2 regions of the Stenotrophomonas sp. AB1(2024) genome follow, and region 2 is predicted to be linked to the other one. Evidence: riboswitches for the same ligand, from Rfam matches in the RefSeq annotation. Region 2 holds a riboswitch; the other holds the start of a gene.
What was found. A riboswitch is a leader RNA that binds a small molecule or an ion and turns the genes downstream of it on or off. The one in region 2 is predicted to bind thiamine pyrophosphate.
Positions count from the first base shown of each region.

Region 1: linked by a shared signal. The riboswitch ahead of thiC (phosphomethylpyrimidine synthase ThiC) and the one ahead of WIX41_RS09995 (TonB-dependent siderophore receptor) in region 2 are both predicted to bind thiamine pyrophosphate.

Region 1 covers NZ_JBBHKO020000001.1:2,763,311-2,779,213, reverse strand. Annotated here, with positions in the region: gene WIX41_RS12565 (TonB-dependent receptor) at 1-2,397, opposite strand, end outside; gene WIX41_RS12560 (helix-turn-helix transcriptional regulator) at 2,466-3,347, opposite strand; gene WIX41_RS12555 (winged helix-turn-helix domain-containing protein) at 3,471-5,777, opposite strand; gene WIX41_RS12550 (ion channel) at 6,050-6,727, opposite strand; gene thiC (phosphomethylpyrimidine synthase ThiC) at 6,817-8,694, opposite strand; TPP riboswitch at 8,808-8,909, opposite strand; gene WIX41_RS12540 (BCCT family transporter) at 9,008-10,579, shown strand; gene ggt (gamma-glutamyltransferase) at 10,766-12,484, opposite strand; gene WIX41_RS12530 (hypothetical protein) at 12,572-12,904, opposite strand; gene ilvC (ketol-acid reductoisomerase) at 12,890-13,954, shown strand; gene ilvG (acetolactate synthase 2 catalytic subunit) at 13,993-15,729, shown strand; gene WIX41_RS12515 (ACT domain-containing protein) at 15,713-15,903, shown strand, end outside.
Region 2 covers NZ_JBBHKO020000001.1:2,175,403-2,191,305, reverse strand. Annotated here, with positions in the region: gene WIX41_RS10015 (electron transfer flavoprotein-ubiquinone oxidoreductase) at 262-1,938, shown strand; gene WIX41_RS10010 (ATP-binding protein) at 1,955-5,542, opposite strand; gene WIX41_RS10005 (response regulator) at 5,621-6,262, shown strand; gene WIX41_RS10000 (phosphotransferase enzyme family protein) at 6,276-7,412, shown strand; TPP riboswitch at 7,454-7,549, shown strand; gene WIX41_RS09995 (TonB-dependent siderophore receptor) at 7,617-9,788, shown strand; gene pnuC (nicotinamide riboside transporter PnuC) at 9,797-10,369, shown strand; gene WIX41_RS09985 (helix-turn-helix transcriptional regulator) at 10,380-10,850, shown strand; gene WIX41_RS09980 (VOC family protein) at 10,847-11,266, shown strand; gene WIX41_RS09975 (phosphocholine-specific phospholipase C) at 11,271-13,394, opposite strand; gene WIX41_RS09970 (TonB-dependent receptor) at 13,412-15,772, opposite strand.

The DNA.
Region 1 (15,903 bases), 590 kb from region 2:
ATCGATGTTGAACTGGCCGATGGCCAGCTCCGGCAGACGGTACTTGATGCCCAGGTCGTAACCTTCGGTTTCCATCATGCCGAGGTTGGCGGTGCCGTAGGTGATCGCGCTGACGTGGCCGTCATCGGCACGCACGACGCTTTCGCAACGCGCGCTGTTGCCCAGCACGTAGCAGTCACGCAGGATGCGGTCGACGCTGTCAGCAATGATCATGTTGCTGATTTCGTAGCGGTACCAGTCCAGCGAGACGTCCAGGCCCTGCACCCAACGCGGGCTCCAGACCAGGCCCATGGTCTTGCTCTTGGAGGTTTCCGGCGACAGGTTCGGGTTGGCACCCGAGATGAACTGGTCACCCGACTGGCACGGCAGGGTCGAGCACGGCTTGTTGCCCTGGCCCAGCTGCACGTAATCGGCCGGAACGCCAGCGGCGGAGCAGGCGGCATTGCCGGCAACGCTGCCCGGCGCGGTGGTGCCGCACGGGTCGATGTACGACTCGAAGCTCGAGCTCAGGCCACCGTACAGGTCGCTGATGGTCGGAGCGCGGAAGCCCTCGGCGTAGGTGCCGCGGACCAGCAGTTCATCCAGCGGACGCCAGGTGATGCCGAACTTGCTGTTGGTGGTGCCACCGAAGTTGCTGTAGTCCGAATAACGGCTGGCAACGTTCAGGGTCAGTTCCTTGGCGTACGCCATGTCGGCCAGGATCGGCACGTTCAGTTCGAGGTAGACCTCGTTCAGATCGTACTCACCCTGGGTCGGCTTCTGGCCCAGGCCGGTGGACATGCCCGACTGCGCGAAGGCGTCCGGCACGTAGCTGCCCTGTTCCTTGCGGTGCTCCACGCCCACGGCGAAGCCGAGGTCGCCAGCCGGCAGGGTCACGATGGAACCGGCCAGGTTGGCGGTGAAGCTGGTGGTCTTGGTTTCACCACGGGTGGTGTAGGTCGGGAACAGGAAGCTCACCAGTTCCGGATCCGACAGCGAACCGGCGCCGGCAACGCCGTACGGCAGCAGCGGGTTCCACGGACGGCAGTCGCCCAGGGTCGGGCTGGCGGCGGTGCCGCAACGGGCAACGCCGCTACCGTCGATGAACGACGGGCCCAGCGCCTGCTCGGCGGCGATCAGGCTCATGTCGCCGTAGTTGGACTTGACCGACTCGTTGCGGTTCCACAGCGCGCCGACGTCCCAATCGAAGGTCTTGCCGGCCAGCTCGAAGTAGCCGCTGACAGTCGGGGCGAAGCGCAGGGTCTTCAGCTGGCTGTCGGTGGTGCGCGGCACTTCCCACAGGCGGCGACGGAAGTCGACGTTCTGGCCAACCGGATTGAAGGCGCTGCCAGCGGTCAGCGGGGTGCCGAACGAGGAGGACTGGTACGGGTAACCGGCGATCTGCTGGAACGTCTTGCGCTCGTTGTAGAGCACGTCGGTGTTCAGGCTGATGGTGTCGGTGAAGTCGTAGGTACCGTTGACGTACAGCGACTTGCGCTCAACGCCGGTCAGCAGGGTCATCTGCTCGTTGGAGTTGGCGTACTCGGCCGGGGTCAGCTCGTGGTAGTCGTTCGGGTTGTTCGGGTTGCCACCCTGGTTCAGGGTCTGCCACACCGCCGTCTTGGAGGTGCGCGAGCAGTCGGAGGCCAGCGGGTTGCACCAGCTGCCGTTCTGGCTGATCGGGCTCCAGTCGTCCGGAGTGGACAGCGGGCCCAGGCCGCCATCGCGGCTGTACCAACGGTCCTTGGCCCACACCGGATCCTGCTTGTTGTACTCGGCCGACAGCGTCAGGCTGCCGCGTTCGCCGGTAGCACCCAGGGTCATCGCGTAATTCTGGGTTTCACCGTCGCCCTTGTCGTACTGGCCGACATAGACGTTGGCTTCGCCGCCATCGAAGTTCTTGCGGGTGATCACGTTGACCACGCCGGCAATGGCGTCGGAACCGTAGATGGACGATGCACCGTCCTTCAGGATCTCGATGCGCTCAACAGCCGACATCGGGATCTGGCTCAGATCCTGCAGACCGGCGGTGGTGGCGCCCAGGCGCTTGCCGTTCATCAGCACCAGGGTGCGCTCGGCGCCCAGATTGCGGATGTCGACGTAGTAACCGCCCACGTTCTCGCCCGAAGCCAGCGATTCCGAACGCGAGATGGCCGGCGAACCGGCCGAGGTCAGGTTGTTGAGCACGTCTGCGACGCTCGAGAAGCCCTGCTTTTCCAGGGTTTCGCGGGTCATCGTCAGGATCGGCTGCTGGGTCTCCATGTTGGCGCCGCGAATACGCGAGCCGGTGACCGAGATGCGATCGAGGTCAGTGGTGCCGGAGGCTGCTTCCTGTGCCGAAGCGAAGCTCGGCACGAGCGCCAGCGCAATGCCGGCAGGCAGAAGACCCAGCCGCACTGCGGGAGTACGAAAATTCATCAATCTCTCCAAGGTACGTTAGTAGCGTGTTAAACCGCCTCGGAAAGTTACGATTGCGTTACCGTTAATTATTTGCGCGATGCAACCGTACTCTTTGCCGACTTTGGCGAAAGCGATCCACCGGTCTGCCGATAGCCCGACGCCGACTGGCCGTAACGGGCGCGGAACGCACGCGCGAAGCTGCAGCAGTTATCGAAGCCGCTGGCTGCAGCCACTTCGCCGATCATCATGTCGGTGTCGCGCAGCAGGTCCGCCGCGCGCTCCAGGCGCAGGCGCGCCGACAACGACTGCGGGCTCTCTTCGTACAGGCTCTGGAACGTCTTGGACAGGTACCAGCTGGAGAAGTTGGTCAGCTCGGCCAGTTCGCCGATGCGCACCACGCGGTGGCTGTTGCCTTCCAGGTACAGGCGCGCACGCTGCATGCGGCCGAACACCTGGCGCTTGCGGATGCGCGAACGGCCCGGGCAACGCTGCACGCCGGTGGCCATGCCACGCTGCATCGACGCCAGGTGCAGCAACACCGGGCGCAGGGCCTGCGCGGGCTGGCCGCTGGCCAGCGCATCACGCCACAGGCGCAGCGCCACCCGCACTTCGCCGCGCGTCATGCTGCCGCGGCCAGCGTACAGGCTGCAGTCGGCCAGCTCGCCCAGTGCGCGCAGGGCCTCGGGTGCCAGGCTCAGGCCGATGCACAGGCCATCGCGCCCCGCCTGGATCATCGGCCTGGATTCCTTTTCGAACGCGATCCACTCGCGCTGGCGCAGGCGGAAGCGGCCCTCCTTGGATTCCACCCACGCGCTGCCCCGCAACTGCATCCACACGGTGAAGGTGGTGCCAGCGGTCTGCAGGCTGCCCAGCCGGGCCACGCCCAGGCAGGTCGGCAGCAGACCGTCGTCGACGATCTTGTCCAGGGAGAGCGATTGGCCGCGATCGGCGAGGGAAAGCTGACGCATGACGTACACCGGGGTTTGCCGTTACGGGGCACCCGTTTTGCCAAATCAGGCCGTCTGCGTCAGGACGATTCGACGAGATTGATCCGAAATCGTCACGACGCCATCACGAAAGAAGTACGAAGACTACTTTCCCTTCCAGAACAACTGGTTGGGTGCCAACGAGAACACCGGGCGCGTCGGTTCGGGCAGCGTCATCACCCCGATGTCGGCGCCATCGGCGACCGCCAGGGCCAGGTACAGCGCGCTGCCATCGGGCTGCGCGCTGAAGCCGTTGCCGGCGCTGAGCCGATGGGCATCCAGGCAGTACCCGGCACCTTCGGAGGGATCGTTGATCCGTGCGAACACGGTCGAACAGTCGGCCCGGCTGGACAGGTAGTCCAGGCTGCCGCCACGGGCCACCGCCCAGGCACGGTAACGCCAACGCGAAGGCCGATCCTCGCTGACCTGCTGGATGCTGGCCGGCGTCAGCTGCAGATCGGCCGACCACAGCCCCCCTGCCGCCAGACGGGTGAACAGCACGCGCTGGTTGGCCGCATCCAGGCGCGCCTGCGATACCCCGTCCACGTGGCCAAGCAGTTTCCACGGCGCAGCGCGGCGATCGAACAGCAACAGGCGCATGCGCTCGTCCTCGTCGCGTTCCACCACCAGCACGTGGTCGTTATCGCCGGCATACAGCGCCTGCAGCGGCTGCGCCACTGGTACCGGCAGCGCCACGATCTGTTCATCGCGCGGCGAAACCTCGTAAATCACCGGTCGCGCCTGCGCATCGCGGCCGGACACCAGCAGGCGCGTGCTGTCCGGGGACCAGTCGGCGGATTGGCGGGTTTCCGGGCGCAGGCCGTCCACCGGGCGCAGCGACTCGGGGCGGGACAGGTCGGCCCACCACAGGCCGTAGTTGCCCGAACGATCGGAGGTGAACACCAGTTGCCGGCCATCCGGGGCCAGCATCGGCTGGCCATCGCGGCCGTTGGAGGGGAACAGGCGTTCTGGCGTACCCGGGCGCCCGTCCTTCACCGGGACCCGGAACAACCCGAACTGCGCCTTGCGGTGCACGAAGGCCAGCATGTTGTTGCTGCGCGACAGCGCCGGAGACTGGGCATCGTCCAGCCCAACGTCGCGCAACGTACGCGTCTGGGTATCCAGTTCGTACAAGCGCGCTTCGCTGTCCACCCGGCGCCCGAACACGATGTGCCGGCTGTCGCCGCGCCAGGCCCAGCCACGGATCTCCGCCGAATCGTTGGTGAGCTGTTCGGGCACGCCGCCGCCGGCTGGCATCCGCCACAGGTCGCCGATCTGCGGGTTGCGCACGAACACGATCCAGCGGCTGTCCGGCGAAAAACGCGGCGCGTAGTCGAAACTGTCATCGGCCATCGGGTAGTCGATCGAGGCCCAGGCGCCGCTGGCGATGTCCAGCACGCGGATGCCGCGATGGGCATGGCGACCGGACAACGAGCCGAACACCAGCCCGCGCCCGTTGGGCGTCCAGTCGAAACTGAGCAGCTCGGTGCCGTCGCAGCGCGTCACGTGGCGGATCGCGCCGCCCGTGGCGCTGGCGATCAGCACCTCACAGCTGGCGTCCGGCCCGAATCGCGCAAACGCGATATCGCGCCCGTTCGGCGACCAGTTGGGGAAGCGGTCGGAATGACCCGAAGGCGTGTCGGCAAGCAGGCGCGCCGGTGCATTGCCGGAGGTCTGCACCTTGATTGCGCTACCGCCGCCCACGGCGTCATCGGCCTCATAGGCGACCTGCGAGCCATCCGGCGATACGGTCGGGTAGGTTTCGAAGCCCGCCGTGGCGGTGATCAAACGATACGGACGCTGCGGGCTGCCGACCACGCGGCTGCCATCTTCCAGCACGCCACTGCCACCGTGCTCCTGCGCTGGGCGCTGCAGCAGCAGCGCGGTGAGCACCAGCAGTGCAACGGCCATGGCCAGCCCGATGGCCAGGAACACATGGCGCCGTGTGCGCCGCCAGTGGCTGCGCGGACGCGGCACGGGGCTGGCAACGGCAGATTCCGCGGCCAGCGCGTGGCGTTCATTCTCATTCGGGGCCGGGTCGGCATCGGCCACAGGCTCGACCAGCGCCGTCACCGGCTGCAGCAATCGATACCCGGACTTGGCGATGGTCTCGATGTAGGCCGTCCCCGCCTCGTCATCGCGCGAGAACACCTTGCGCAACTGGGTGATGGCCTGGGTCAGCACGTCGTTGGTAGGCAACGTATCGGGCCAGACCTCGGCGAACAGTTCCTCGCGGGTCACCACCGCACCGGGAACACGCATGAGCACCCTGAGCACGCCCAACGCCTTGGGCGTGAGCCGGCGCGGAAGGCGCGCGCCCTCCACCACCACCTCACGCGACGACAGCGTGATGGTGCAATCGCCGATCCGGAAGCGGTCGGCAGCGGGTGTCTCACTATCCAGGTTGATCATTCCGGTGCTACGCACAAACAACTGAACAACAGGAACGCAGCATTCATCGAATCAACCACCGATCGAACGAACCGCCAGATTCCGCACAAGGCATCAGCGCAAAGGGCAAAAACACTGAAGCGCGCGAATACTAGCCTATGCCGGTTAACTGCGCCTATGCGCGCAGAGGACATCAGGCCTCTCTCGCCGACGAATCCACATAAATCGCTTCAACATTCGCGCCCTCTGGCGCGATTTTTTTATCTGCGATTCAGTAATATTTTATCGTCTATTCAGTTTCGCGCGTTACGGATCATGGTCAGCCCGACCAGACGCGACACCACCAACGCTACGTACATCACGCCTGCAAACTGTGCCAGCATCACCAGTGCGCGTGCCTGCGGGTGCACCGGTACCACGTCGCTCAACCCCACCCCCGACAACAAGCTGAAGCTGAGATAAAGCAGCTCCATCCAGGTGCGCAATTCGCTCTCGCTGGTGGCCACGAAACTGCCCGGATACCAGTACTGGCACACCGCGAAAGCAAACGCGAATGCCCAGGCCAGCAGTGTGAAGGTAGCGCCTGCGGCGAATAGTTCGTCGCGGGTCACCTTATGGTCCTGCAGCATGTACGCGATCAGGCTGCCGGCAGTGTAGAAGTACAGCAGGCATTCGAGCAGCTGCGCGGTGGTGACCAGCGCCGGTCGCCCCAGCAGCGCCCCCGAAACGGAGAACACCACCGAGGGGATGGCCAGCAGCAGCGCCAGCCACATCCCCAGCGGACTGCGTCGCACCACCCACAACGCCAGGCCCAGCACCGCGATGCCGAAGGCGCCGAACAGCGCGCGGCTCGCCCCGGACTCGTCCATGGCCGGGTACAGCAGCACGCCCAGCAACTGCACGCCCAGCAGCCAGGCCGAGGGATGCCGGCGGGCGATGGCCAGCCATCGGGTGGTGCGTGCTATCGCCATCGTCGTGGTCCTCGCCCCTGTGTCGGTGGGCCGAAGCTTACCGGCTGCGGTGCCGAGGCAGCATGATGGCCATGCTGCCCCTCCCCTGCTTATTCCTGCCGGTACACCTGGGCACCCTGCGCGCGGAACTCGGTCGACTTCTCGGCCATGCCCACCGCCAGCGCCTCCTGCTCGTCCAGGCCCTGCCCGGCCGCGTAGTCACGCACGTCCTGGGTGATCTTCATCGAGCAGAAGTGCGGCCCGCACATCGAACAGAAGTGGGCCAGCTTGTGCGCGTCCTTGGGCAGGGTCTCGTCGTGGAATTCGCGGGCCTTCTCCGGATCCAGGCCCAGGTGGAACTGGTCTTCCCAGCGGAACTCGAAGCGCGCCTTGCTCAGCGCGTTGTCGCGTACCTGCGCGCCCGGATGGCCCTTGGCCAGGTCGGCAGCATGGGCGGCGATGCGGTAGGCCATGATGCCGTCACGCACGTCCTGGCGGTTGGGCAGGCCCAGGTGCTCCTTGGGCGTCACGTAGCAGAGCATGGCGGTGCCGTACCAGCCGATCATGGCTGCACCGATGGCACTGGTGATGTGGTCGTAGCCCGGCGCGATGTCGGTGGTGAGCGGCCCCAGCGTATAGAACGGCGCCTCGCCGCATTCGCGCAGCTGCTTGTCCATGTTCTCCTTGATCAGCTGCATCGGCACGTGGCCGGGGCCTTCGATCATGGTCTGCACGTCATGCTTCCAGGCGATCTTCGTGAGCTCGCCCAACGCTTCCAGTTCGCCGAACTGCGCGGCATCGTTGGCATCGGCGATGCAACCTGGGCGCAGGCCGTCACCCAGCGAGAAGGTCACGTCGTAGGCCTTCATGATCTCGCAGATATCCTCGAAGTGCGTATAGAGGAAATTCTCGCGGTGGTGGGCCAGGCACCACTTGGCCATGATCGAACCGCCGCGCGAGACGATGCCGGTAACCCGGCGTGCGGTGAGTGGCACGTGGCGCAGCAGCACGCCGGCATGGATGGTGAAATAGTCCACGCCCTGCTCGGCCTGCTCGATGAGGGTGTCGCGGAAGATTTCCCAGCTGAGTTCTTCGGCGCGGCCATCGACCTTTTCCAACGCCTGGTAGATCGGCACCGTACCGATCGCCACCGGCGAGTTGCGCAGGATCCATTCCCGCGTTTCGTGGATGTGCTTGCCGGTGGACAGGTCCATCACCGTATCGCCGCCCCAGCGGATCGCCCATACCAGCTTTTCCACTTCCTCGGCGATGCCCGAAGACACTGCGCTGTTGCCGATGTTGGCGTTGATCTTGGTCAGGAAGTTGCGGCCGATGATCATCGGCTCGCTTTCAGGATGGTTGATGTTGTTGGGCAGCACCGCGCGCCCGCGGGCGATCTCTTCGCGCACGAACTCCGGCGTGATCGAGGCCTGGATGGAGGCGCCGAACGATTGGCCCGGGTGCTGCATCAGCAGCGCCTTGTCGCCGATCGCCTCGATGCGCTGGTTCTCACGGATCGCCACGAATTCCATTTCGGGGGTGATGATGCCGCGCCGCGCGTAGTGCATCTGGGTGACGTTGGCGCCGGCCACGGCGCGGCGCGGCTGCAGGCGCGAAGGGAAGCGCACCGCATCCAGGCGTGTGTCGGTTTCGCGCGACCGCCCGAAGGCCGAGCTGAGCCGGTCCAGCAGCTCGGTGTCGCCCCGTTCGGCCACCCAGCCCGCGCGCAGCGCCGGCAAGCCGGTGGACAGATCGATGCGGGCATCCGGATCGGTGTACGGGCCGGAGGTGTCATACACGGTCACCGGCGCGTTCTCTTCGCCGCCGAACAGGGTGGGCGTGCGGGTCAGCGCGATTTCGCGCATCGGCACCTGCAGGTCGCTGCGTGAGCCCTGCACATGGATCCTGCGCGAGCCGGGAATGGGTCGCGTGACCGATTCAGACAGCTGCTGGGCCTGTTGCTGCAGGGCGGAAGGGTGTGCGTTCATCGGGCATCGTCCTGGGTTATCGGTGCGAGGGTTCGCACGGCAAGGGACGAAGCGGCGGCGCACGGCAGGCGCACGGCGCGCGGTTTCCAGGCGGGGGCTGGGCGGCGCGGTGCATCGGCTGTTGCGAAGCTTCCCTACGCCGGTATCAACCGGATCAGGTTCGAAGGGACTGTCTCAACCGTGGCCACATGGCCGCGGTACCCCCGCTTCGGGGCGGATTAGACCACAGCTGCGCCCGGTTTGTGCAGCCGGTGGCGACCGGCACGGGAAATGTGAACAGCCCGGTCATGCTGCCTTGGCTACACTGCCGCGCATGGTATTTCGACTTTCCATCGCGCTGGTGGTGCTGCTGGTGCTGGCCGCCGGCATCGCCCCGGACCCGTTCAACGAGGTAGTGCGCGGCGGCCTGGTGCACATCATCCGCAGCGCCGGCTGGCTGTACCTGCTGGTGGTGTTCATCACGCTTTCGTTCCTGCTGTACCTGGCATTCGGCCGGCTCGGCTCGCTGCGGATCGGCGGCGAAGACGCCGAACCGGATTTCTCCAATGCCAGCTGGATGTCGATGCTGTTTGCCGCCGGCATGGGCATCGGGTTGGTGTTCTGGGGCGCGGCCGAACCGGTCTCGCACTTCGTCACCCCACCCGAAGGCCTGCCCCCGCAGAGCATGGAAGCGGCCCGCGCCTCGATGCGCTATGCGTTCTTCCACTGGGGCCTGCACCCGTGGGCGATCTATGCGCTGATCGGGCTGGCGATGGCCTGGTTCCAGTTCAACCGCAATGGCCGCGGGCTGATCAGCGACCTGCTGCAACCGCTGATCGGCGTGCACCACCGTGGCTGGATCGGTACGGTTGTCAACGTGGCGGCGGTGGTGGCCACCGCGATCGGCGTGGCGACCACGCTCGGTTTCGGCACCATCCAGATCGCCGCCGGGCTGCAGCGCGTGTTCGGCATCCACGCCGGCGCGCCGCTGCAGCTGACCATCATCGCGGTGGCGTTCGTGCTGTACATGGCCTCCACCGCCAGCGGCGTGCACCGTGGCATCAAGTGGCTGTCCAACTTCAACCTTGGGCTGGCCGCAGTGCTGCTGGCACTGGTCCTGGTGCTGGGCCCCACCGCCTTCATCTTCGATACGTTCACCACCACCATTGGCTCCTACCTCAACCAGCTGGTGACCATGAGCCTGCGCATGTCGCCGTTCTCCGGCAGCACCTGGGTGGCCGACTGGACGATCTTCTACTGGGCGTGGTGGATCGCCTGGGCGCCGTTCGTGGGTTCGTTCATCGCACGCGTGTCGCGCGGGCGCAGCATCCGCGAGTTCGTACTCGGCGTGGTGATCGCGCCCAGCGTGCTGGGCTTCCTCTGGTTCTCGGTATTCGGCGGCACCGCGCTGTGGTCGCAGATCTTCGGCCATGTCGACCTGGTGCAGGCGCTGGGCACCGGCTACGAGACCGTGCTGTTCACCATGTTCGACAGCCTGCCCATGCCCACCGTGCTGTCGGTGATCGCATTGGTGCTGCTGGTGATCTTCTTCGTGACCTCCGCCGATTCGGCGGTGCTGGTACTGGCCAGCATGTCCACCGACGAAGCCGGCGACCCGCCCTTGTCGCGGCGGATCACCTGGGGCGTGGCGATCGCGCTGATCGCCGCCGTGCTGCTGCTGGCGGGCGGGCTGGATGCGCTGCAGGGCATGATCACCATCGCCGCCCTCCCCTTCGCCCTGCTGATGCTGGCGGTGATGTGGTCGCTGTACCGCGTGCTGGACCTGGAGTACCAGTTGCAGCACCGGCGCGCCAGACGCGCGCGGCAGATGATGGATGCGTGGATCGAGCGCGAGATTGCCGCGCAGGAAGAGACGCGCGATGAGGCGTCGCGGGCGGATACGTAGCGCTCAAGAGCAGTGTTTCAGTTCATCCGTGCAGGGCGGCCGTCGGCCAGCCACGCTCCGGGACACGCCGGCCCAGCTCAGGGCATGCGAGAACCACCGGCTGTTCGCCCAAATGCATGAAGCAGCCGGGCAGAGCCCGGCTCTACGTAAGATTGCAATCATGAGCAGCCGTGCAGGCGGGGACCGTTAGTACCCTGCCGCTTGTCCATCCTTGCGGCTTTCCGAGGCGCCGTAATACACGCCGGTTTCCGGGTCGCGCATGATCGCCTGGTAGCCGCCATACGGGCCGTCGGCGAACGTTACGCGGTGGCCCTTGCGCATCAGCGCGCGCACCGTCTCGTACGGGTAGCCGGTTTCCAGGTTCACTTCGCCGCCGTCGCTCATCGCCGTGGCCTGGCCGGTCGGCTCGGTCGAGCCTTCATGCTGGATGCGCGGCGCATCGCCGGCTTCCTGCAGGTTCATGCCAAAGTCCACCAGGTTCATCACGATCTGCGCGTGGCCCTGCGGCTGCATCGCGCCCCCCATCACGCCAAAGCTCATCCACGGCTTGCCATCCTTGGTCACGAAACCTGGAATGATGGTCTGGAACGGACGCTTGCCCGGCGCGTAGCCGTTGGGATGATCCTTGCGCAGCACGAACATCTCTCCGCGATCCTGCAGGATGAATCCCAGCCCCGGCGGCGCCATGCCACTGCCCATGCCGCGGTAGTTGGACTGGATCAGCGACACCATCATGCCGTCGGCGTCGGCCACGGTCATGTAGATCGTGTCGCCCTCTTCCAGCTGCTTCGGCGTGCCCGGCTGCACTTCACGCAGCGCCTTGTCCATCGAGATCAGCTTGCGGCGCTCGGCCGCGTATTCCTTCGACACCAGCCTGGCCACTGGCGCCGGCTGGAACGCCGGGTCGGTGTAGAAGCGCGCACGGTCGGCGAAGGCCAGTTTCTTGGCCTCCACGAACAGGTGCACATGTTCCGGTGAGCCGAAGGGAATCTTCGAGAAATCGTATCCCTCCAGCACGTTCAGGATCTGCAGCGCCGCGATGCCCTGGCTGTTCGGCGGCAGCTCCCACACGTCATAACCACGGTAGTTGCTGCTCACCGGCTCCACCCATTCGCCGTGGTGGCTGGCCATGTCCTCGTAGCTCAGGTAGCCGCCATTGGCCTTGAAGTACGTCCCGATGGTGCGCGCGATGTCGCCCTTGTAGAACGCATCGCGGCCGCCCTGGGCGATCTGCTCCAGGGTGTTGGCCAGGTTCGGGTTCTTCCACAGCTCGCCCTTGCGCGGGGCATGCCCGTTGATCGTGAACTGCTCCTTGAAGCCGGGGTACTGCGACAGCTTGGGCACCGAACGGTCCCAGTAGTAGGCGATTACTTCAGCCACCGGGTGGCCCTCGCGCGCGTAGCGGATCGCCGGCGCCAGGTTGTCGGCCATCGGCTTGCGCCCGAACCGGTCGTGCAGCGCGAACCAACCATCCACCGCGCCCGGCACCGACACCGGCAGCGGACCGGTGGCCGGGATGTCCTTCAGCCCACGGCGCTGGAACTCGGCCAGGGTCAGCGACTTCGGCGAACGGCCCGAGCCGTTGTAGCCGTACAGCTTCTGCGTCTTGGGGTCCCATACGATCGCGAACAGGTCCCCACCCATGCCGTTGCCGGTGGGCTCCATCAGCCCCAGCGCGGCGTTGGCGGCAATGGCCGCGTCCACCGCCGAGCCGCCGCCCTTCATCACATCCAGCGCGATCTGGGTGGCCAGCGGCTGCGAGGTGGCGGCCATCGCGTGCGGGGCGATCACCTCCGAGCGGGTGGCAAAGCCATGGCCGGTGACCCGGTCGGCAGCGGAGGAGAGCAGCGGCAGCGCACACAGCAGCGCAGTGGCAAGTACGGCACGGGCAAAGGGTCGGGGCACGGGGAGCGGTTCCTGGAGGGATGGCAAGCGCTCGATGGTCGCCGCTGCGGCCTGCTGCGCACATCCGACAATGGTCATGCACGGGGGTCATCCGCGACAGTCCGATCCGCGCAGAAACTGCGCTTCAAAACTTGAATTGGCGTTCACCAGAACGATTTCAGTCGCAACCATCGTTACGTGGCGGGGCTTTGCGCTGGATACAGCCGAAACCGTTGGAAATTGTGGCAACACGGTTGACAGCGACAAAACCGCTGTGGTTTTCTCGATCACATGTTGCAGCGCCACACACCCATTCGCGAATCCATCGAGCACGCCGATCCCGGCGCGGCCTCCATCCGTTCGCTTCTTGTCCTCGTACTTATTACCCAACCAACAGGTGCGGGACGGACCGGCGTGTAAGCAGAACTGCCAGGTATCCATCAAAACCCGCACCCACCCTGGTGCGGGTTTTTTCGTTTCAGAACCCTCCAATTCTTCCTCCAAAGGACCTCCCCCATGAGCACCAACGACCTGCCCCAGATCAAGATCGCTGTTGTCGGCTACGGCAGCCAGGGCCGCGCCCACGCCCTCAACCTGCGTGAATCCGGTTTCGATGTGGTCATCGGCCTGCGCCCGGGCGGCCCGACCGAGGTCAAGGCCCAGGCCGATGGCTTCACCGTGAAGGCACCGGCCGAAGCAGTGAAGGAGGCGGACCTGGTCGCGGTGCTGACCCCGGACATGGTGCAGAAGAAACTCTACGAAGACGTGCTGGCGCCGAACATGAAACAGGGCGCGGTGCTGTTGTTTGCCCACGGCCTGAACGTGCACTTCAACATGATCGCCCCGCGCGATGACCTGGACGTGGTGCTGGTCGCGCCCAAGGGCCCGGGCGCGCTGGTCCGCCGCGAATACGAAATCGGCCGTGGCGTGCCGTGCATCTGGGCGGTCTACCAGGACCGCAGCGGCAAGGCCGCCGAATACGCGCTGGCCTATGCGGCCGGCCTGGGCGGCGCCCGCGCCAACCTGATCCAGACCACCTTCAAGGAAGAAACCGAAACCGATCTGTTCGGCGAGCAGGCCGTGCTGTGCGGTGGCGCCTCGGCGCTGGTCCAGGCCGGGTTCGAGACGCTGGTGGAAGCCGGCTACCAGCCGGAAATCGCCTATTACGAAGTACTGCACGAACTGAAGCTGATCGTGGACCTGTTCTATGAAGGCGGCATCACCCGCATGCTGGAATTCATCTCCGAAACCGCGCAGTACGGCGATTACGTGAGTGGCCCGCGGGTGATCGACGCCGGCACCAAGGAACGCATGAAGGCAGTGCTGGCCGACATCCAGGACGGTACGTTCACCAAGAACTGGGTGGCCGAATACGAAGCGGGCCTGCCGAACTACAACAAGTTCAAGCAGGCCGACCTGGAACACCCGATCGAGAAGGTAGGCAAGGAACTGCGCGCCAAGATGGTCTGGTTGCAAAGTCAAGCCGCGTAACCGCGCGGCTCCCCCACCGCTTTCGCAAAGGTCACCGCATGAACACCTCCGCACACAGCACCGCGCCCCGCAACGGCGCACGCTGGTTGACGCAGGCCCTGGAAGCCGAGGGCGTCGATACGCTGTTCGGCTATCCGGGCGGCACCATCATGCCCTTCTACGACGCCCTGGTGGATTCGGGGCTCAAGCACATCCTGGTGCGCCACGAACAGGGCGCCGCCCTGGCCGCCAACGGCTATGCCCGCGCCAGCGGCCGGGTTGGCGTGTGCGTGGCCACCTCCGGCCCGGGCGCGTCCAACCTGGTCACCGGCATCGCCGATGCGATGCTGGATTCGGTGCCCATGGTCTGCATCACCGGCCAGGTCGCCACCCCGCTGCTGGGCACCGACGCGTTCCAGGAACTGGACGTGTTCGGGCTGACCCTGCCGATCGTCAAGCACAGCTGGCTGGTGCGCTCGGTCGACGACCTGCCCCGGGTGGTCCGCGAAGCGTTCCGGATCGCGCGCGAAGGCCGCCCCGGCCCGGTGCTGATCGACCTGCCCAAGGATGTGCAGGTTGCCGACGCCAGCCACCTGCCGGCGCACGTGCCGGAAACGGTCAACCCGCCGGCGGCGCCGAGCGATGCCGCGCTGGCTCAGGCCATTGCCGCGATCCAGACTGCCGAAAAGCCGGTGATCTACGCTGGCGGCGGCGTGGCCCTGGGCGATGCGGTGGAGGACTTCCGCGCCTTCGTCGACGCCACCGCCATACCCACCGTGCTGACTCTGCGCGGGCTGGGTGCGCTGCCGGCGCAGCACCCGCACTACCTGGGCATGCTGGGCATGCACGGCACCCGCGCGGCCAACATGGCCGTGCAGGAAAGCGACCTGCTGGTGGTGGTCGGCGCACGCTTCGACGACCGCGCCACCGGCAAGTTGAACGAGTTCGCGCCGTTCGCCCGGGTCATCCATATCGACGCCGATGCGTATGAGATCTCCAAGCTGCGTACCGCCGATGTGGCGGTGCCGGGCAACGTCGGCACCGCGCTGCGTGCGCTGACTTCCGCACTGACCCACACGCCCGCATCGCAGGATGCATGGCGAAAGCGCTGCGCCGGGCACCGCGAGCGGTTCGCCGCCCGCTACGACGCACCGGGCGCGCACATCTACGCCCCGGCGCTGCTGAAGCGGTTGAGCGAAGTGGCCCCGGCCGACGCGATCATTGCCTGCGATGTCGGCCAGCACCAGATGTGGGTGGCCCAGCACTGCCGCTTCAACCATCCGCGCAACCACCTGACCAGCGGCGCGCTGGGCACCATGGGCTTCGGCCTGCCGGCGGCGATGGGCGCGCAGTTCGCCTGCCCGGACCGCACCGTGGTGCTGGTCTCCGGCGACGGCAGCTTCATGATGAACGTGCAGGAGCTGGCCACCATCGCCCGCTGCCGCCTGCCGGTGAAGATCGTGCTGCTGGACAACAGTTCGCTGGGCATGGTCCGCCAGTGGCAGGAACTGTTCTTCGCCGAGCGTTACAGCGAGATCGACCTGTCCGACAACCCGGACTTCGCTGCATTGGCCAAGGTGTTCGGCATTCCGGCCACCCGCATCGACGCCCGCGACGATGTCGAAGGCGGCCTGGCCGCGCTGCTGGCCGAACCTGGCCCGGCCCTGCTGCACGTGGCCATCGACGCGCGCGCCAACGTGTGGCCGCTGGTGCCGCCCAACAACGCCAACAGCACCATGCTGGAAAGCAACCCCGCCCATCAGCCCCAGGAGTTCCCCCATGCAATACCGGCTTGACCTGGTGCTGGTTCCCGCCGAAGGCGCGCTGCTGCGCGTGATCGGCATGGCCGAACGCCGTGGCTTTGCGCCACGCGCGATCGTCGGTGCGCCCAATGCGGCCGATGACGGTCGCTGGCACCTGCAGCTGGTGGTGGACAGCAACCGTCCGCCGGAGACGCTGTGCCGGCAGAT
Region 2 (15,903 bases):
TTCCTTGATCTGCCGGAAACCGGTAGTGCCAGCCATTGGCCGGCCCATGCGGTGTCAGCGCTACCCGTACGATGGCCGCTCGGGCTGGATTGATGCGATGCAGCATATGGTGACCAACGTCGTCGATCTAGGCGGAAACGGCGCGTGCCGGTACCCTGATGCACTGATCCAGCAGTTGCGCAGTGACACGTCGCGCGCGATTCCCAGGCAACCGCCGCCGGCTCCGGCCGGGACGGCACTACCCACGAGTTACGCATCACCATGAGCGAAGAGACCACTGCCCTGCCCCCGCGTGAAGCCATGGAGTTCGATGTGGTGATCGTCGGCGCCGGCCCGGCCGGCCTGGCCACCGCGATCCGCCTGCGCCAGCGCGCCATCGAGGCCGGCCGCGAACTGTCGGTGTGCGTGCTGGAAAAGGGCTCCGAGCCCGGCGCCCACATCCTGTCCGGCGCGATCATGGATACCCGTGCGCTGACCGAACTGTTCCCGGACTGGGCCGAACGCGGCGCGCCGCTGAAGCAGAAGGTCACCCGCGACGAATTCCTGTTCCTCAGCCCCGACAGCGCGCGCAGCACCCCGCATGTGCTGCTGCCGGAGTGCTTCCACAACGAAGGCAACTACATCATCAGCCTGGGCGAGGTCACCCGCTGGCTGGCGCAGCAGGCCGAGGCGCTGGAAGTGGCGATCTTCCCCGGCTTTGCCGCCGCCGAAGTGCTGTACGACGAGAACGGCGCGGTGATGGGCGTGGCCACCGGCGACATGGGCATCCGCAAGGATGGTTCGCACGGCCCCAACTTCGAACGCGGCATGGAACTGCATGCCAGGTACACGATCTTCGCCGAAGGCTCGCGCGGCCACCTCGGCCGCCAGCTGATCGCCCGCTACCAGCTCGATGCCGGCAAGGACCCACAGGCCTACGGGATCGGCATCAAGGAGCTGTGGCAGATCGACCCGGCCAAGCACGAGCCGGGCCTGGTCGTGCACACCGCCGGCTGGCCGCTGGACAGCGACACCTACGGTGGCTCGTTCCTGTACCACGCCGACGGCGGCAAGGTCGCGGTCGGTTTCGTGGTGGGGCTGGACTACCGCAACCCGTGGATGAGCCCGTTCGAAGAGTTCCAGCGCTTCAAGACCCATCCGGCGATCCGCGGGCACCTGGAAGGCGGCAAGCGCATCGCCTACGGCGCGCGCGCGATCACCGCCGGTGGCCTGTTGTCGCTGCCCAAAACCGTGTTCCCGGGCGGCGCGCTGGTCGGCTGCGAAGCCGGCTACCTCAACGCCAGCCGCATCAAGGGCAGCCACGCGGCGATCAAGACCGGCATGCTGGCCGCCGATGCCGCCTTCGACGCACTGGCCGCCGGCCGCCAGCGCGATGAGCTGAGCGCCTACCCGGCCGCCTTCGACAGCAGTTGGCTGCACGACGAACTGAAGCAGTCCAAGAACTTCAAGCAGTGGTTCAAGAAGGGCCGCAGCGTCGCCACGCTGATGACCGGCATCGAGCAGTGGCTGCTGCCCAGGCTGGGCATCCGCAACCCGCCGTGGACGCTGCGCCACAGCAAGGCCGACCACGAGTGCCTGGAACCGGCGTCGCAGCACACCAAGATCGTGTACCCCAAGCCGGACAACGTGCTCACCTTCGACCGGCTCAGCTCGGTGTTCCTGAGCAGCACCAACCACGAGGAAGACCAGCCCTCGCACCTGACGCTGAAGGACGCCAGCGTGCCGGTGCGGGTCAACCTGGCCGAGTACGCCGGGCCGGAAGCGCGCTACTGCCCGGCCGGGGTGTACGAATTCGTCGGCAGCGAAGGCCACGGGCAGCTGCAGATCAACGCGCAGAACTGCGTGCACTGCAAGACCTGCGACATCAAGGATCCCACCCAGAACATCGTGTGGGTGACCCCGCAGGGCGGCGGCGGGCCGAACTACCCCGCGATGTAAGGAGCAACCGCGGTAATCATTCGTCCAGGCTGACCAGATACACCTGCAACGCATCTTCGAACGCGCGGATCTCCTCGGTACTCGCGGCCACGCCCTGCTCGGGAATCCGCTGCATCAGGGCGCGTGCCTGCATGGCCAATGCCTCGGCACCCAGCGTACCCAGCCCGCCGACGATGCGGTGCAGGACTTCCACCACCGTGTTGCTGTCGCCCTGCTGGCGTGCTTCCAGCCCACGCTGCAGGTCGTCGGTGGTGGCCTGGCGCATGCTGTCGATCAGCACGGCGGCCACGTGTTCGGAGCCGAAGCGGCGCACGATGGCCGCACGCGTGGGGGCGGCGGCGGGGGCCGCCGGTTCCACCGGCGGCGTGCCATCGCGGGCGAGCCGCTCGTTGGCGTCATCCGTGGGCAACCACCGGCGCAGCGCCTGGCGCAGCGTGGCCAGGGCCACCGGCTTGGCCAGCAGATCATCCATGCCGGCCTCGCGGCAGCGCTGCACGTCTTCGGCCAGCGCGCTGGCGGTGAGCGCCAGCACCGGCATGCGCTGGCCGCTGCCGCGTTCGCGCTCGCGGATGCGGCGGGTAAGCGTGTAGCCGTCCATCACCGGCATGCGGCAATCGGTGATGATCAGATCGAAGCTGGTCGCGTCCAGCAACGCCAGCGCCGCTTCGCCGTCCACCGCCAGCTCATGCTGCAGGCCGAGCTGCTGCAGCCGCCAGCGCATCAGCGCCTGGTTGGTCGGGTGGTCTTCCACCACCAGCACGCGCCGCCGCGCCTGGCCCGGCGGCAGCGGCTCCACCTCGCCGCCAGGGCGCTGTTCGTCGCGCACGGTTTCCTCACCCGGCACCAGTGGCAAGCTCAACAACACGTCCACGCGCGTGCCCTCACCAGGCACGCTGTGCATCTCCAGCCGGCCGCGCATCAATCCCACCAGTCGCTGGCAGATGCTCAACCCCAGTCCTGTGCCACCGTAATGACGGGTGATCGCGACGTCGGCCTGGGCAAACGGCTTGAACAGCCGCTCGCGCTGCTCGGGTGAAATGCCGATGCCCGTGTCGGTCACGGTCAGCCGCAGCGCCTGCGCCTGCTCGTCATCGCGGTCCACACGCAACGCAATCCCGACCGACCCCTGGTTGGTGAACTTGATGGCATTGCTGAGCAGGTTGAATACGATCTGGCGCAGGCGCATGCCATCGACCAGGTGCTGCGGCGCCACCGCCGGATCGACCTCCAGGCTGAGCGACAGGCCCTTGCTGGACGCCTGCGGCGACAGCAGCTGCTGCACGTTGTCGAGGAGCGTGCGCAGCACGACCGGCTGCGGCTCCAGCGGCAGTGCACCGGCTTCAATGCGGGAGTAATCGAGAATGTCATCCAGGATCTGGCGCAGCATCTGCGCCGAGTCTTCGATGACCGCGATGATGCGCCGCTGTTCGCCATCCAGTCCGGTGTGCGACAGCGCTTCCACCATGCCCAGCACGCCGCTCATCGGCGTGCGGATCTCGTGGCTCATGGTCGCCAGGAAGTTGGATTTTGCCGCGGTGGCGCGTTCAGCATCGAATTTGGCGGCGGCCAATGCATCGGCCTGCGCGCGCGCTTCGGTAACATCCACCCAGTAGCCGCTCCACAGCACCGCCCCGTCGGCGGCCGCATAGGGCAGCGCGCGTGTGCGCACCCAGCGAATCACACCATGCGGGCTGGTGCGGAACTCCATGTCCAGCGCGGAAAAATCACGTGCGGCCTCGGTCAATGCACGGTTGACCGCCTCGCGGTCGCGCGGATCGATCTGGTCGACAAGGCGCATTTCGTCGGCGACCACCTCGGCGGTACTGACCCCGAACATCGACTGCAGGTCGCCGGTGATGTACGGGAACGTGACCCGTCCGTCGCTGTCGCGGCGGGCCTGGTAGACGATCGCCGGCAGATTGTCGGTCACCTCCACCAGGCGCTGTTCCAGCCGCCGCCGCATGCCGACCTCGCGGCGCAGCCGCCAATAGCCCCAGCCATGAACAACGATGCCGGTGAGCAGCACCAGCGACAACGGCACCGCCCAACGCGCGACCGAACGCCAGTCCAGCCCGGTGCGATATTCGGCCAGCAGCCAGTCGCCACGGATGGCGGTATGCTCGCGCGGGGTGAGGTTGGTCAACACGCGGTCGAAGGTGGTGGCCAGCGGCGCGTACTGGCGCTTGACCGCCAGCGACAGCTGGTCGCTGAACCCGGCCGGCGCGGCCACGTGCAGCGTGGCCGGGTACAGCTCGCGCACCACGCGGTCGACCATGGCCAGGTTGCCCACGTACGCATCGGCGTCGCCATTGGCCAAGCGCGACAACGCCTGCTCCACGCCGCGTGCCGGCACGATCCGCGCCTTGGGTGCGTACTGCAGGATGTAGCCGCGCAGGCGCTCGGGGTCGGAAAGCAGGATGCTGCGCCCGTCCAGGTCGCCCAGGCCCAGCACCGAACGGCTGTTGTTCGGGGTGACGATGACGTTGGGCACGCTGATGAACGGCTGGCTGAACACCCAGTCATCGCCAAGGTAATGCGCATCATTGGGCATGCCCATCACCACATCGACATCGCCACGGCGCATCTGCTCGCGCACCTCGAACCAGTCGTGCGCCGGCACCCGGTTCAACTGCGCGCCGACCATCCGCAGCTGGCGCAGGTAGTCGCCCGCCACGCCGCTGGGTTCTCCAGCCGCATCGATGAACGACAGCGGCGCCCCGGCCGGCGCATACCCCATGCGCAGCGGCGTGGCCAGCACCCGGCGTTCGGCTTCGCCCAGGATCAGGCGTGACTGCGCCGACCACTGCAACGGCGGCAGCCAGCGCTTGTACAGCGCCTCACGCTGCGCGGCGGTCACCGTGGAAAGCGCGCTGTCGAGCGCTTCTGCCAGCGGCTGGCGTGCATTGGGCACGCCAAAGTGGAGGCGCTCGGGCGGCAGGTCGCTGGGCCGAAGCAGGGCAATACCGTCGATGTCCTGCTGGCGGATCAGGGTGCTGGCAACGTGCGCGTTGCCGATGTACACATCGGCCTTGCCCTGGGCCACCATCGACAGCGCTGCGCGGGTGTTGGCCGCCGTCACCTGCCGGGCGGCGGGAAAGCGTGCCCGCACCTGGGTGCTGGTGAGGAATTCCTGCTCGGTCACCACCCGCAGTCCGGCCAGGTCAGGGTCGGTCGAGGTCCGTGTATCGCCGATCCGGCCCACCAGCGCCAACGGCGCATCGGCATAGGATCCGGTGTAGACCATGCAGCGGGTCCGATCCGGGGTCAGGGTGATGTTCATCACCACGTCGACCTCACCCCGGCATGCCGCATCCAGCACGTCGGCCCAATCGCGATACACCCGGACCTTCACACGCACCCCAAGCTGGCGGGTCAACAGCACCAGATAGTCGTAGCCCAGTCCGTCCGGCCGACCGTTCTGCATGAATTCAAATGGTGGCCAGCCGCTGTCGTACAGGCCCAGTAAGATGGTAGGGTTCCGATCGATCCATTCAGCCTGGCGCGGTGAGAGCGACGGTGCAGGCGCAGGTGCCGCAATGGCGGCGGCGCCCAGCGCGATCACCAGGCCCAGCACGGCCAGCCAGCGGACAACCGAGGTACGCATGCTGTCTGTTCTCCCAGGAGTGATCCGCCCACCGCGACGTGCCCCGAGGGGCCGCTGCCTTACCGGCAATACTATTCCATGAGCTTGCGCATAATCATCGCCGACGACCACCCCGTGGTCCGGATCGGCACCAAATCCGTGATTGAATCCAGTGGCGTGGGCCACGTGGTGGCCGAAGCCAGCAGCGTGGATGAGCTTCTGGCCGCTTTGAAGAAGGAAAAATGCGACGTACTCGTCACCGATTACTCCATGCCCGGCAGCGCGCAGCCTGACGGTTTTGCCATGATCGGGCAGGTCCGCCGTCACTATCCGGACCTGCCGGTACTCATGTTGAGCGTCTCCAACAACCTGGCGATCCTGCGCATGGTGGTCGGAACCGGCGTGCTGGGGTTGGTCGACAAGACCTCTTCGATGGAGGAGCTGCCGGTCGCCATCCAGACGGTGTACCGCGGCCAGCCTTACGTGAGCCGCACGCTCAAGAACCGCATCGACAAGATCGGAACGCAGGGCATGAGCAACGACCGCGCACGGAGCTTGTCTCCGCGCGAGGTGGAAGTGCTGCGCCTGCTTGGCAGCGGCCTGATCGTCAAGGAAATCGCTGCCAAGCTGCACAAAAGCGTGAGCACCATCAGCCGGCAGAAGGGCGACGCGATGCTCAAGCTGGGTCTGGACAAGGATGCGGACCTGTTCGATTACATAAAACACAACCCTTTTTCCTGAACATGCTGTTTGCATGACGCATACCGATCACCGCGTGCAGGGCCTGGACAACGACGACATCGCCGCGGACTGGCCGGCGATCAGCGACACCGAACTGGCCTGGCTGCGCGGGCACTACCCGGCGCTTGATGGAGACTGCCGCGCGCTGTGGCACAGCCCGCGGCCGTTTTCAGCGGCCGCACTGGTGCAGTGCGGGCCACGGCGTTGTTTCGTCAAGCGCCACCATTGCAGCGTGCGCACGGCCGATATGCTGGCCGAAGAACATCGCTTCATCGCGCATCTTGCCGCTGCCGGGTTGCCGGTGGTGAAGGTGCTGCACGCCCATGACGGTGCCAGCGCGATCGAGCACGGCAGCTGGACCTATGAACTGCACGCCGAAGGCGACGGCCATGACCTGTACCGCGACAGCCCGTCATGGACACCGCTGGGCGATACCGCGCAGGCGCGCGCGGCAGGCGCCATGCTGGCCCGCGTGCATCTGGCGGCGGCCGGTTACCACGCCCCCCAGCGCAGCACGCACCTGCTGGTGGCCCGCGATGACCTGATCCGTGCCCACGATCCCGTGGCGCTGCTGAAGCGCGACCTGGCTGGCCGCCCGGGGCTGGCCACCTACCTGTCCAGGCAGCACTGGGAACACGACCTGCAACGCACGGTGCTGCCCTGGCACGTGGCACTGGTCGACCGGCTGGCCGCCGAACCGGTGCTGTGGGGCCACAACGACTGGCACAGCTCCAACCTGCTCTGGCAGGGGCAGGGCCCGGAGGCGACGATCAGCACCATCTTCGATTTCGGCCTGGCCTCGCCGACCAGCGCGCTGTTCGACCTGGCCACCGCGATCGAACGCAACGCCATCGCGTGGCTGGAGGGCGGCAGTGCCGGCCCGGTGGCGCATGCCGGTATCGCGCTGGCGCTGCTGGCCGGCTACCGCCAGGTGCGCGCGCTGTCGGCCGCCCAGGTGCACCTGCTGGCCGACCTGCTGCCCATCGTGCACCTGGACTTTGCGCTGTCGGAAATCGAGTACTTCCAAGGGGTTACCGGCTCCCCGGCGAATGCCGACGTGGCCTGGCATACCTTCCTGCTGGGCCACGCAGACTGGTTCGCCAGCCGCCCGGGCCGGGCCCTGCTGGATGTCCTGCACGCCGCTGCCTGAACCGGCGGGGTCGCCACGGCGGGCAATTGGTGTGAAAATGACCGCTGAAGCGGGGGTGCCTGGCGTTGCCAGGCTGAGAGAGTCCCTTGGAACCTGATCCGGTTTGCACCGGCGTAGGGAGCTTGGAGCAGCGAGCGCACCGTCCTTCCAGGCCGGTGCGCGTGCGCGCCGTCGCTTCGTCTCCTTTGGCTGATGACGAATCGAATGAACCGCTGCTACCGCCTCACGCTGTTGACCGCCGCCCTCTGCGCCGCCCTGCCGCTTTACGCCAGTGAAGCCGGTACGGCGGCAGGCGAGCGTTCGCCCACCGACCTGGCCGGCATCCGCGTGCAGGCGCGCAAACCCGCCGCGCCGCTGGCATCGTCGAGCAGTTTCGGCAGCGCCGACTGGAAGAACACCCCGGCCTCGGTCAACGTGCTCGACAGCGCGTTCCTGGACCGCCTGCAGGTGCGCACCCTGTCCGAGCTGGCCCGGCATGACGCCTCCCTGGGCGACAGCTACGCCCCGGTGGGCTATTACCAGAACATCGCCATCCGCGGCTTCGCGCTGGACCCGGCTACCGGCTACCGCTTCAACGGGTTGTCCATCGCCGGCGAACAGCGGCTGGCGCTGGAGAACGTGCAGCAGGTGGAAATCCTCAAGGGCGAAGCGGGTCTTGCCGCCGGCGTGCTGGCGCCGGGCGGGATCATCAACTATGTCGGCAAGCGCCCGGCCGATGTCCGCAACCTCACCCTGGCCACCGATTCGGAAGGCTCGCGCTACGCGGCGGTCGACGTCGGCGGCTGGCTCACCCCGCGCTTCGGGCTGCGCTTCAACGCCGCGTGGGATGACACGTCCTCCTACATCGAACATGCCGATGGGCGGCGCAACTTCTATTCACTGGCCGCCGACTGGCTGATCGGCGAACACGGCAAGCTGGAAGTGGATGCCAACTACCAGACCAGCGCGCAGCGCTCGGCGTCCGGTTACCAGCTGCTGGGCGGCAGCGAACTGCCGCGCGGCGTGGACCGCAGCCGCATGCTTGGCCACCAGCCGTGGCAGCAGCCGGTGGGCATCGGCAGCACCAACCTCACCGCGCTGCATACCTACGACTTCAGCCCTGCCTGGCAGTCGCGCGTGTCGGTGGGCCACAGCCGCTCGGTGATCCAGGACAACGTCGCCTTCGCCTACGGTTGCTATTACGCCGCCGGCTGCGCCGATGGCAGCGTGCCGGGCAACTACTTCGCGCCCAACGGCGACTACGACATCTACGATTACCGCAGCCCCGACGACACCCGCCGCAACGATGAGGCGCGCGGCGAGCTGCGCGGCCGCTTGTCCACCGGCGCGGTCGAACACGAACTGTCGGTCGGCCTGAGTGCATTCCACCGCACCGTGGACAAGCGCCAGAACGTCAACGAGTACGTGGGCACCGCCAACATCGCCGACGCACAGGTCCCCGTGTTCGATCCCTCGCCGCTGCAGCCGGGTCCGTCCGCACGCCGGCTGGACAGCTGGCAGCGCGCGGTGTTCGCACTGGACCGCATGCATTTCGGCGATGACTGGCAGTGGCTGGCCGGCGGCCGTTACGTGCGCCTTGATGAGCGCGCCTACGACAAGCGCGGCACTCCCGAGCGGCACAACCGCCTGTCGCGGTTCCTGCCGCAGACCGCGCTGGTGTGGCAGGCCACCGACCAGATCAACGTCTACGCCAGTTACGTGGAAGGCCTGTCGCTGGGCCAGGAAGCGCCGTTCTGGACCTCCAACGGCAGCACCTTCCTGCCGGCCCTGCAATCGCGCCAGCGCGAGCTGGGCGTCAAATACGCCGCCACCGATGGCCTGATGCTGGGCGCGGCAGTGTTCCGCACCACCCAGCCGTTCCAGTACGCCAAGCCGGACGACAGCGATGCCGGCTTCACCTTCGTGCAGGAAGGCACCCAGGCCCACACCGGGCTGGAGCTGACCGCCAATGGCCAGGTCACCGACCGGCTGGCGCTGACCGCCAGCGCCAGCCTGCTGCAGGCGCGCGCCCGCGATGCCGGCACCGCGTTCTACGATGGCCAGCAGCTGGTCAACGTGCCCAAGGTGCGCGCTGCGGTGCATGTGGATTACGCCCTGCCGTTCGTTTCCGGGCTGTCCGTGAGCGGTGGCTGGCGCTATGCCTCGTCCAACGCGGCCACGGTGGATGGCAGCGTCAAGGCACCGTCGTATTCGGTATTCGATGCGGGCGTGCGCTTCCAGCATGCACTGGGCGAACACCCGGTGACCTGGACCCTGTCGGTGGACAACGTGTTCGACCGCTTCTACTGGCGTGACACCGGCAGCAGCTACGGCGACTACTACCTGTTCGCCGGCGCACCGCGCCAGGCACGCCTGTCGGTCACCTTCGGGCTGTGAGTGCGACCCTGCTCGAATGGACCGCCGTTGCCGCCAGCCTGCTTGGTGTATGGCTGATGGCGCAACGGCGCATGCTGGCCTGGCCGGTGGGCCTGCTCGCGGTGGGCCTGTATGCGGTGGTGTTCATCGAAGCGCGGCTGTATTCGGACACCCTGCTGCAGGTCGCCTTCGGGGCCTTCCTGCTGTACGGCTGGCTGAGCTGGCACCGCCATGCCGAACAGGACGGCGCGATCGTGATCGTGCCGCTGCCGCGCCGGCGGCTGCTGCGCGACCTGGGCGTGGGCATCGTGTTCGGCGTGGCGTTGGGCGCGGCCATGCACAGCTGGACCGATGCCGCGCTGCCGTGGCTGGATGCGATGCTGGCCGCGCTGAGCCTGGTGGCGCAGTGGTGGCAGGCACGCCGCCATGTGGCCACGTGGTGGCTGTGGATCGTGGTGGACGTGGTCTACGTGGGCATGTACCTGGCCAAGTCGCTGGATGTCACCGCCGGGCTGTACCTGGTGTTCGTCGGCCTGGCCGTGATGGGCCTGCGCGCGTGGTCGGCGGCAGGCCATGCAGGGGCTGCACTGAAACCGCGCTAGGCTTGCGCGGATGAACCAGACCCCTGAACTGCTGCGCCGGCTGCTGCGGGCCAAGGACCATATGGACCGCGCCCCGCACGAAGCGTGGCCGGTCGCACGGCTGGCCCAGGTCAGCGCGGTGTCGGAGGCCTACTTCGCCCGCCAGTTCCGCCAGGCCTTCGGGCTGCCGCCGCACCGCTACCTGCTTACCCGGCGCATCGAACGCGCGGTGGCGCTGTGCCGCGACACCGACCTGCCGATCACCGACATCGCGCTGCAGACCGGCTGGAGCAGCCTGGGTACGTTCGGGCGGATCTTCCGCGACATTACCGGGCAGAGCCCGGGCCAGCTGCGCGCCAGCCTCGCCGTTGGCACGGCCGCACAGGCGCCGGAGTGCATCGCGCGCGCGGCCAGCCGGCCCGATCTCAAGACCTCAGTTTCGGAGAAGCGGCTGGGCGGCGGGACCGGTAAAAAGGAGCCATCAACAACGGAGGTCCCATGAACCAGGGTATTGAAACGGTCGGCCTGTACGTGCGCGACCAGGATGAAGCACTCGCGTTCTACGTCGGCAAGCTGGGCTTTGTGGTGCACACCGATGCCGGTAACGGCGATTACCGCTGGCTCACCGTGCAGCACCCCGACCAGCCCGGCTTCCAGCTGGGCCTGTTCCGGCCCGGCCCGCCGGTACACGACGCTGCCACTGCGCAGGCGCTCAATGCCCTGGTGGCCAAAGGGGCGATGCCGCCGCTGGTGCTGACCGTGGCCGACTGCAAGGCGACCTACGAACGCCTGAGCGCGGCCGGCGTGGAGTTCATGCAGGAGCCGGTGGCACGCTATGGCACGGTGGATGCCGGCTTCCGCGATCCATCCGGCAATGGCTGGAAACTGATCGAACGCGCCGCCAAGGGCGGCGCGTAATCCCTCAGTCGAGCAGGAAGCGCATCGCCTCGGTGCCCAGTGCCGGGTCGGTGCTGCCCGGCCGGCCGTCTTCGATGCGGCCGGCCAGCCGCTGCATCACACCGGGCTGGCGGACCTCCAGGTCATACCAGTTGGCGGTTGCGCCGGCATTCCAGCGAAGGTCCAGCGCCTGCCCCGGCGCCAGCTGCAGCTCACGTTCCGGCATGTGGCCTGGGTAAGCGCCGCCGCGCACGGTGATCGCCTGCACGCTGGATGTGGTGTTCCGCAGCTGCAGGAGCAGCTGGTCGCCGTCGCCGCGCACTGAAGCCTGCATCGGTGCACCGGCGTTGGCCTCGCCACGGAACTGGCGGTGGAAGCCGTTCGGGCCCAGCAACCACAGGTCGTAACCTTCCTGTGCATGTATCGGCCAGTGGTCCCGCAGGGGAGCATCGGGCGCTACCGTGTAGCGACGGGGAATGGCATCCAGGCGGAGCCGGTCGTAGACATGCAGTACCGCTGCTGCACCTTCGCAGCCCAGGGTCAGCTGCACGTTCGTGCGGTCTGCATCCACCGCGACATCCGCCCGGGGGCGATAGGGCAACGCGCGCGCCGGGCGTACCCCCGCTTCCTGCTTCGCCGGTTCAAGGTCTGCCGGCAGCGCCGGCACCGTGCGCCCCGGCAGTGCCGCCGCACGCGCGGCCACGGCAACCGTCGCCGGCAGCGACGCCATGAACGGCCGCGTATCGGATGCAGCAAAATCGAAGGCACCGGTCAGATCGCCACTCACCGCGCGCCGCCACGGCGACAGGTCGGGGGCGGCCACGCCGAAGCGGCGCTCGATCAGGCGGATCACCGAGGTGTGGTCGTACACCTGCGAATCCACCCAACCCCCGCGGCTCCAGGGGGAAATGACGTACAACGGCACGCGCGGGCCCAGCCCATAGGGCCGGCCACGCAGATCGATCGGATCGGCCTTCTCGTTGCCCGGCGAAGGATGCAGGTGGTATTCACCGTCGGTGGACACCGCCGAAGTACCCGCCCAGCCCCCCGCTGCGGCGGGATCGCGCGATGGCGGCGCGGGCGGCGGCACGTGGTCGAAGAAGCCGTCGTTCTCGTCGAACATCAGCAGCAGCGCGGTGCGGCTCCACACCTCCGGATCCGCCGTCAGCGCATCCAGCACGCGCGCGGTGTAGGCCGCGCCCTGCGCAGGGCTGGACGGCCCGGGATGTTCGCTGCCGGCGGCATCGGCAATGATGAAACTCACCTGCGGCAGCTGCCCGTTCAACACATCCTCGCGCAGCTGCGCCAGGCCACGCGTGCTGACCCCACGCTCGCGCAGTGCCACGTCATGGCCGGACGCGCCGCGCCAGGCCTGGCGGAACGGTTCGAAGCCGGCCAACGGGTTGTCGGTGAAGTTGTCGGCCATGTCCTGGTAGATCCGCCAGTGGATACCCGCTTGCTGCAGGCGCTCGACATAAGTGGTCCAGGTGTAGGAATCGGGGTTGCCGCCGAGCTCCGGGAAATTGTCATGCGAGTTGGCTACCGCCGGGCCGCCGCCGCGTGCGTGTGGATCGTTGTGACCGGTCCACAGGAACAGCCGGTTCGGATTGGTACCGGCCTGCATCGCACAGTGGTAGGCATCGCACACGGTGAACGCTTCGGCCAGCGCGAACTGGAAGGGCATGTCATCGCGGCGGTAGTAGCCCATCGCGTGGTCCTGCTTGGCCGCCGGCCAGTGCACCATGCGCCCGTGGTCCCACGCGCGCTGCGCATCGGGCCAGGTGTGCGGGGTGCCTTCCACGCGCATGTAGCCGAAGTGTGCGGCGGTATCCAGCGGGAACGGCGCGATGCCGTGGGTGCCGGCTGCGTTGGGCTGCAGCCACACGTTGCGGCGTGGCTGCCCGGCCGCCAACGGGGCGGCCGGGACCACGAAGCGATCACCGAAGCCGCGCACGCCGGGCAGCGTGCCGAAGTAGTGGTCGAAGGAGCGGTTCTCCTGCATGAACACCACGATGTGCTGCACGTCTTCCAGGCTGCGGCTGCGCGCATGCGGGGCGATCGCCGCCGCCCGCGCGATGCTGGGCATGAGCGCCGCCAGGCCACCGGCCAGCCCGGCCTGCAGCAGCCGGCGCCGGCCGCTGTCGGCCACGGGCGGGCGCGCTGGGCTCACAGGTCGACCCGGACCGAGAAGCCCACCGTGCGCGGCGCGCCGATGAAGGCCGAATCGCTGCCATCCACGCCGGCCAGGTAGCGGCGGTCGGTGAGGTTGCTGACCACGAAGCTGGCGCCCACGCCCTTGAGCTTCGGCGACAGGCTCTGCAGGTCGAAACCGATGTTGGCGTTGAACACCGTGGCCGAGGGCAGGCGGTTGTCGTTGGCTGCATCCAGGTAGCGTTCGCCAAGGTAGCGCCCGGACAGGCCGACGTTCCAGGTCTCACCCTGCCAGTCGGCCGAGACCACCAGCACGTGCTTGGGCTGGCCGATCACCTGCGCACCGTCGACGATGCCCAGTTCGGTATCGCGCGCCACGTTGCCGCTGCCCAGGTATTTGGAACGGTTGTAGGTGTAGGCGCCATTGATGCGCCAGCCGTTGTCCCAGCCATAGCCGAGCGCGGCTTCCAGGCCGGTGCTTTCCACGCCACCAAAGTTCTCATAGACGCCATCGGTCTCGTCCAGGTAATCGATGCCATCGGCCAGCCGCGCGGGCAGGTAGACGATGCGGTTGTCGAACTTGATGTTGTACAGGGTCAGCGAGCCGGTCAAGGGCCAGCGGCTCACGCGCAGGCCAAGCTCGATGTTGTCGGCCGTTTCCGGCTCCACCCGCGAGAAGCGCTGCGCATCGGTCTCGCCGAGCACGCCGGACGGAATGGCGGCGAAGTTCTGCGAGAAGCCGCCGAACAGTTCCAGCCCGTCCACCGGCAGGGTCCAGGTGCCGCCAGCGGAAATCAGCGGATCGGACTTCGAGTCCGAGCGAACGTTCTCCGCGCTGCCGATCACCCGGTTGCGCTTCTGGTCGACGAAGAACTGCTTGACGCCCACGCGGGCACTGAACGGGCCGAAGCGGGCCACGTCTTCTACGTAGTACATCTGCTCGTCGGTCTTGTAGCGGTCTTCGAACTGCACCCAGTACGGCTGGTGGTCGAAGCTGATGTCGGTGCCCACGTTGAGCAGGCGGTGCCAGTCGCGGCGCACGCTGCGGTCGAACTGCTCCAGCCACACGCCGGCACGCACGGTGTTGTCGACCGTGCCCAGGGTCTGCTTCCATTCCACGTCGGCGGTGAAGCCGGCGCGGTCGTTGTCGTAGTGCGAATGGCGGTAGGACTGCACACCCTGCACGCCGGGCGCGTAGCAGTTGGGGTCGTACTCGGCGCTGAAGCCGGCACGCGGCACGCAGCCGGCGCGCATCTGCGCGGCGCTGCCATCGGGGTTGACGAAGTAGAACTGGCCCAGCGCGTTGCCGCCGTAGACGGTGTTGCCGCCGAGGTATTCCGGTTCCGGCGCGCCCGCGCCGTCGTCGCGTGCCTGCACCAGGTAAGGCGGCAGCCAGTCGCCACGGCCTTCCATCTTGTGTGCGTAACCGGTGAGCGAGAATTTGAAGCCATTGCCGCTGTCGAATGCGCCGCGCAGGTAGCCGAAGGTGTTCTCGCGCAGCGCACGCGAGCCGGAGCGGTAGTTCTGGTCCAGGTACGGAATGCCGGTGAGCGTACCGGTCAGGCCATCGCGGTCGGGGTTGGTGGCGAAGGCTTCGGGGGTGACGCTGGTGTACTCGGGTTCATCGGCATCGTTGTATGAGGCATAGCCGCTCAACGTCCAACGATCCAGTTCGGTGATGAACTTCGCAGCGAGGTGGTCGTTGCTGACGTGGCCGCTGCCGTCGATCCAGTCATTGACGCGCGCCGACGAAGCGCTCACCCATGCGCGGGTATGGCCGCCCAGCACGCCGGTGTCATAACGCACGTAGTACTTGCGCGCGTCGTTGTCGCCGCCACCGACAACCATGCGCAGGCGCTGCTCCTGCAACGGATCGCTGGTCAGGAAGTTCAGGGTGCCGCCCAGCGCTTCGTTGGAGCGCGAGGAGATATCCGCCGTGCCCTGGCTGACTTCGATGGTCTCCAGGTCCAGCGTGTCGATGTAGCGGTTGGCCAGTGAGCCGCCACCATAGCCGGAACCGCCGTTGGGCAGGCCATCGATGGTGGTACCGATCTGCTGGGTATCGCGGTTGGTGACGAAGCCGCGCATGCTGATCTGCGTGCCCCACACCGAAGAACCGGTGGCATCGGCTTCGCTCACCACCACGCCGGGCAGTTCGTTGAGCGCGTTGTTGACGCTGCCCAGAATCTGCTGGCGTTGGAGGGTTTCCTGGCTGACGGTGGTCTTGGCGAAGCTGGTGGCCTGGCCGATGACCTGCACCTGGTCCAGCGTGCGCGCATCATCGGCAGGGGCTGGTTCGGCGGCGATGGCCTGCACGGAAGCGGAGAGCAGCAGGGCGAGCAGGGAGACGCGGGGATAGCGGCCAGCAGTAGGCATCGGTCATGGGCGCGGCAGTGGGGTCGGCCGGCAGTATTGGCGGAAGCGGTTACGTCGCCATGACACCGTCATGGCGACGACCGCCGGTAGCGCCGACTGTCAGTCAGCTGACGTCCGCGCGACGCCGTGCC